Prochlorococcus marinus subsp. marinus str. CCMP1375: one gene and its partner. The protein of the gene in region 1 interacts with the protein of each later gene in a pairwise test. Links are inferred from orthologs where the notes say so. Each region holds a gene or a part of one and is shown in the gene's direction. Other genes may lie near its edges.

What was found.
Region 2: the proteins of PRO_RS00685 (region 1) and PRO_RS01800 interact in binary tests that used the Escherichia coli proteins (3 or more experiments, as listed by UniProt). The link is inferred for Prochlorococcus marinus subsp. marinus str. CCMP1375 from one-to-one orthologs.

Annotation. Positions count from the first base shown.
Region 1 is NC_005042.1:139,463-142,524, forward strand. What follows is about bases 309-3,041. They hold PRO_RS00685 (HesB/IscA family protein), read left to right. Parts: upstream 309-1,343; coding sequence 1,344-1,739; downstream 1,740-3,041. Other genes in these bases: zds (9,9'-di-cis-zeta-carotene desaturase), read right to left, coding at 309-1,233; PRO_RS00690 (hypothetical protein), read left to right, coding at 1,782-2,201; PRO_RS00695 (lipid-A-disaccharide synthase-related protein), read left to right, coding at 2,203-3,041. Outside these bases: more of zds, read right to left, coding at 1-308; more of PRO_RS00695, read left to right, coding at 3,042-3,062. UniProt on the Escherichia coli protein: Is able to transfer iron-sulfur clusters to apo-ferredoxin. Multiple cycles of [2Fe2S] cluster formation and transfer are observed, suggesting that IscA acts catalytically.
Region 2 is NC_005042.1:340,829-343,877, forward strand. What follows is about bases 317-3,036. They hold PRO_RS01800 (2Fe-2S iron-sulfur cluster-binding protein), read left to right. Parts: upstream 317-1,355; coding sequence 1,356-1,718; downstream 1,719-3,036. Other genes in these bases: psbB (photosystem II chlorophyll-binding protein CP47), read right to left, coding at 317-1,112; psbM (photosystem II reaction center protein PsbM), read left to right, coding at 1,865-2,017; PRO_RS01810 (acyl-CoA thioesterase), read left to right, coding at 2,102-2,551; prmC (peptide chain release factor N(5)-glutamine methyltransferase), read left to right, coding at 2,552-3,036. In the rest of the region: more of psbB, read right to left, coding at 1-316; more of prmC, read left to right, coding at 3,037-3,049. UniProt on the Escherichia coli protein: Ferredoxin are iron-sulfur proteins that transfer electrons in a wide variety of metabolic reactions. Although the function of this ferredoxin is unknown it is probable that it has a role as a cellular electron transfer protein.

The DNA of each region.
Region 1 (3,062 bases):
AATTAATTTGAGATTTTTTGCTGATGGGAAAAGATCTCTAACTTGCAAATCTGTGTGAGCAACAATTTCTTCTGTAGATTTGGGAATCCAAGGATCTCCTGGAGTGAGAACGCATTGAAGTAGAGATCCAAGTCCTTTTTTTTGATAATCTTCTGGACTTGTTAGAGCTAGATCTGCAAAACAGCTGAAATCTGCATCTGCTGTATATAAAAGGTTATCTAGGCCAGAAGGAGTTTCGAGATCTTTTTGAGCAGCTTGATTTTTTAGTTCAGTGACCCATCCGTCATATCTGAGTTGAACTGTTGCTACCGGGACTGCTTCCAATTTGTCGATAGCAGCAAATTCAGGGAAAATCCGCCATTCTTTGGGAAGTAAATTTTGAATACCAGGTACATCACATGCAGCAAGATATTTGTCAGCTTTAATTACTTTTTCTCCTTCAGGTGAATTCATAATCATTTCAGTGACCTCGGGATTATCAATACTTTTAAACCGAAGCTCTTTAACTTTGTGCCTCAAATGGAGGCGCCCTCCTCTTGCTTCGATATATTCAAGAATTGGCTTGGTTAGCCATTTGTGCGGAGAGCCTTTGAGAAGATTTAATTTGGAAGCTTCGGTTTTTGCTGCAAACATCATAAATATTGTGAGCATGCATCTTGCAGAGATTGCTTCACAATCAATAAAGCCTAGTGCATAAGCTATGGGGTTCCACATCCTTTTGATGCTATTCAGGCTTCCACCATGACTTAAAAACCATTTTTGAAAACTAATGCTATCTAGAGCACGAATTGTTTTCATTGCTCCATCATAATCAATTAAACCTTGAACAATAGGGCTTGTGCCTAGTGCTAAAGCATTTCTCAATTTATCTACCCAATTAAGTTGTGGAGTAGTGAAGAAAGCTTTTAATCCATTAAATGGAGCTCCAATAGCAAATCGAAAATCTAGAGATTTTACATCTCCTCCTTTGTTAACAAATAAATGGGTGTGCTCTTTTGCTAAAAGATTATCAATTGCCCCTACTTTGTCCATTAGAGCAAAAAGGTTTGCGTAATTAAAGAAAAAGACATGAAGACCCATTTCAATATGATTACCCTCATTGTCTTCCCAGCTGCCAACCTTCCCTCCTAAGAAGGGTCTAGCTTCATAGAGATCGACTTTATGGCCAGCATCTACAAGATCTACTGCTGCTGAAAGTCCTGCGAGTCCAGCGCCAACTATCGCAACTTGCATCGCTTTATTTAGAACAGTCTAGTAATGTCATTAACAATAGAGGAAATGTTGTAGAAGACAAAATTGAATGTTTATTAATAAAGTGAGGTTATGGTATAGCTAACTATTTTATGAGTGGTTCTTCCTTGCCAAATACCGAAACTCATACAGCAAATGATGGCAAAGGTATTTTAATTACCCAAGCTGCAATGGTTCAGTTGGCGCGACTTTGCCAAGAAAAAGGGTCTGACCAGTTGCTTCGTGTTGGAGTCCGTTCAGGTGGATGTAGTGGGATGAGTTACACGATGGATTTTGTAAATTCAGATGCTATAGAGCAAGAGGACGAAGTTTATGAATATCAACCATTTGATGGAACTGCATTTCGAGTGATTTGTGATCCCAAAAGTCTTTTATATATTTATGGAATGCAATTAGATTTCAGTAATGAATTAATAGGTGGTGGGTTTAATTTCACTAACCCAAATGCCACACAAACTTGTGGGTGTGGTAGCTCTTTCGCAGTTTAGATATCTATGTAAAGCTACAATTTACTCACTATTGGTAATCTAATGGATTCAGTAAATGAAAGCCTTTTTGATAGTGCTATGTCTAGATATAAATCTGGGGCAGATGCCAGTGAGGTAATAAAAGATTTTGTAAGCATTACTAATGCAGCACCTAACCAATCTTCTGGATGGACTTGTTTGTCATGGCTACAATTGCTTTGTGATCAGCAATATGAAGCTCTTAAATCAGCTCGAATTGCGGTGAAATTAAATGCCCAGGACCCTCAATCTAGAATTAATTTAAGTGTTGCTCTGCTTGAAACAAATTCGAAGGGAGTAAGAGAACATATTGAATTTGTCAAAAGAGCCTTGTTACTTGTTCCAGAGTTGCAAGAAGAATTAAAAGAGTCAATTGAAGATGGACTGAATCGTAAGCCTAATTGGGATGCTTTGAAAAAGATTCAGGTATGGTTGGATCTTTAATGTGGCTCGATTACTTCTTATAAGTAATGGCCATGGAGAAGATTTTTCCGGAGCATTATTAGCTGTTGAGCTTAAACAGTTAGGTCATAATGTTGACGCTTTCCCTCTGGTAGGTAAAGGTAATGCTTATAAGAAAGCCGGGATTAAAATAGACGTTAGGCGGAAAGAATTCAGCACAGGTGGATTGGGATATACAAGTTTTCTTGGTCGTATAACAGAACTTCTTCAGGGGCAACACTTCTACTTGCTATGGAGTTTTATTCGTTTGCTGGTTTCTTCATCGAAATATGACCTTTTAATTGTTGTTGGAGATGTACTGCCAGTACTTGCTGCATGGATGAGCTGTAAGGATTTTGTTGTCTACCTGGTTGCTTATTCAAGTCATTATGAGGGCGTATTAAAATTGCCATGGCCTGCTGCTAATTGCTTAAGAAGTCGGCGGTGTTTAGAGCTTTATACTCGTGACAACCTTACTGCTGAAGATCTTGGTGAGCAATTGAATCGATCCGTTGTGTTTTTTGGAAATCCATTTATGGATCCAGTCTTAACGCCTAAGAAACAATTCCCAGAAAAAATTTTTCGCTTAGGCGTATTGCCAGGCAGTCGCCGACCTGAGCTTGATAATAATTTGTTGATGGTTTTGCGAGTTTTGAAGTGTTTGCCAAAACCCATCTTTGCTAATACAACTTTTAGTTTTGATATGGCTTTAGTTGATGCTTTGAGCACTTCAGATCTTAATGAATTAATTGCTAGTAATGGTTGGCATATAATTGAGCATTCTTTGCAAAGTAATTCCTTTACTTTAAGCAGTGGCTTTTGTTGGTTAAAAGTTCATAGAGAGTCTTTTGTAGAGCTGTTGCA
Region 2 (3,049 bases), 200 kb from region 1 along the record:
TCGAAGAAGTTAGGCATTCTTCTTACTTCAAGGTCATTTCCTTCTTTATCTTTGAAGGAAACATGCCCTTGCCAGCCAGTGGGGACACCGTCGCCATTAACTAAGGCACCTGCTCTGAACAGACCTCCTTTTGCAGGGCTATTACCTACATAGTCATAGAAGGCTAGCTTTTCTGGAATAGCTGAATAAGCTTCTTCCTTGCTTGCACCATCTGCTATAGAAGCTTCAACTCTTCTATTGATTTCATTTTGGAAGTAATTGGAATCCCATTGATATCGGGTTGGACCAAACAACTCAATTGGAGTTGTTGCTGATCCATACCACATAGTTCCTGAGACTACAAAAGATACAAAGAGAACTGCTGCTAAAGCACTAGCAAGTACACCTTCAAGACTTCCCATCCTGAGGTTCCTATAAAGCCTTTCTCCAGGCCTATTGGTGATATGGAAAATTCCACCAATTATTCCTATAAGACCTGCCCCAATATGGTTGGCGACTATGCCGCCTGCACTAAAGGGATTAAATCCTGATGCGCCCCAAACCGGGCTTACTTTCTCGACATGTCCAGTAAGACCGTACGGGTCAGAGACCCACATTCCTACTGAAGAAAGTGATACACCAAAACCAAAACAAGCAAGTCCTGCAAGTAATAGGTGGATTCCAAAAATTCTTGGAAGGTCTAAAGCTGGTTCCCCAGTTCTAGAGTCTTCCCAGAGTTCAAGATCCCAGTAGGTCCAATGCCAGATAGCTGCCAGCATTAACAGACCACTGAAGATGATATGACCTGCTGCGACGCCTTCAAAAGTTGAATAAGGAAGAGCTTTTCCCCAGAACCCTAATGAATCAAAGTCGAATGAACCGACACCGCCAGTCAGGTCCCAACCATTCCAACTACTTGTAACCCCTAAGCGGGCCATAAAAGGCATGACATACATGCCTTGGCGCCACATAGGGTTCAAGACTGGATCGCTAGGATCGAATATGGCCAATTCATATAGGGCCATGGAGCCGGCCCAGCCGGCTAGCAAAGCTGTGTGCATGAGGTGCACGGCCAGAAGTCGGCCAGGGTCGTTAATTACGACTGAGTGCACCCGATACCAGGGCAATCCCATGGGTAAGATTTCGAGTAACGAAGCTGCTTATTATGCAGCTAGACCCGATGATCGTAAAGGTTCTTCTATCGAGAAGGGGCAGGTTGTGCTCAGCTGCAACGACTGTTGATATTCCAGCAACATTGAAAAATGAATTTAGAACCGAAAGAAAATCAGTGAAAATGTTCTTTTTGCCAGTTATTTAGGGACATTTGGCTGTTTGACAAGTCAAAATTGAATTGCAACTTTGTTGTTTTTCGAACTATGCCAATTATTCGTTTCGTTAGAGAAGGAAGAGATGTTAAGTGTCAATTTGGAGAAAATCTTCGAGAAGTTGCTTTGAGGGAAGGTCTGGAACTTTATGGATTCAAAGGAAAATTGGGAAATTGTGGAGGGTATGGTCAATGCATTACTTGTTATGTTTCTGTAGCAGAAGGGCAACAAGATTCTTTGTCACCTATTACGGACATTGAGCAAACCAAGCTGAGAGGTCGTCCAGGTAATTGGAGACTCGCTTGTCAGGCGGTTGTCAAAACTTCTGCAATTGTCCTCACTAAGCCACAGTCTCCGCCAGCTAACGTTGAATCATTGATGGATGAAGCTTTGTCTAAGGATTTACCAAAATAATTCCTGGTTTTTTGCAATTAAGCTTATGAATATTTTGATTGTTTCTCGTTACAACATCTAATTCTTCAAGCTCTTTGCAAATGAGTTGGCTGTTATCCCTTTATAGTCTGAATTAATTCCTAGCTTTTTAGCGGCTTTTTGAGTTCATGGAAACCACAAATTTCGGTTTTATTATCAGCTTGCTCTTTGTTGGCATCCCAACGATTTTCCTGGTAGGTCTATATATCTCCACCAGTGATGGAGAAAAATCAAGTTTCTTCTCTGATTCCAGTAAAGGAAAGCTTGGGCCAAAAAGTTAAGTAACTACTTAGCTGAAAATCAGAACCTAAGAGATTTAAAGACTTTTTCAATTGTTGAGTCTTTAGTTCTTTAAAGTTTTTTTTATGGCTGGAAATTCTGAAATTAAGCCTTGGGTTCTTAGAAAAACTGTCTTGCCTCAAAATGCAGATCATGCAGGTGTTATGTGGCATGGATCTTATTTAATGTGGTTGGAAGAGGCCAGGATTAATGCACTATCTAAAGTTGGCTTAGCTTATAGCGATTTATCAAATCAAGGATTTGAAATGCCAGTTGTGGATTTACAAATAAAATATATGCGCTCACTTTTGCATGGTGAAGAGGTTTTGCTTAAAAGTTGGATTTTCCAAGGCAAAGGTCCTCGATGGAGATGGAAAACAGATTTTTTTAATAATTCAGGAGAGATCGCTGCTTTGGCTAATGTTGATTTGGTATTAATTCAACGTGATAATTCAGGCGATCGTCTATTGAGGGAAGGGCCAGAGCAACTTTCCAAAGCACTTAGGGATTTGCAACGGGGACCATCTAAAAATTAAATGTCTTTTGAAAGATTTTTTTCAGCAGAAGAAATTTTAATTTGGAGAAAGCAAGAGTTGTCTAAAGGAGGCCGAGCAGTAGATCTTGATTGGTTATTAGATATCGGAGGAGGATTGGGTTGGAGTACTTTGCAAGAATTGAAAATTTTTCAAAGCTCTTTTCATAAGCTTGATTTATCACTTGAAGAACTCTCATTGATTTGGATGAGACATTTAAGTGATCAAATTCCTTTACAGCATCTAGTAGGTAAATGTCCTTGGAGAGACTTTGAGCTGAAAGTCAATTCTTCAGCTTTGATACCTCGCCAAGAAACTGAAATATTGATAGATATAGCTTTGAAAAAGGTAGACGCAGGATTAATGAAATATGGGAGATGGGCTGATTTAGGTACCGGTTCTGGAGCATTAGCAGTTGCATTGGCAAGAGCTTTGCCTTTATGGGAAGGTCATGCAGCTGATTGCTGCAATGATGCCTTAGCTTTAGCAGAATCAAACATA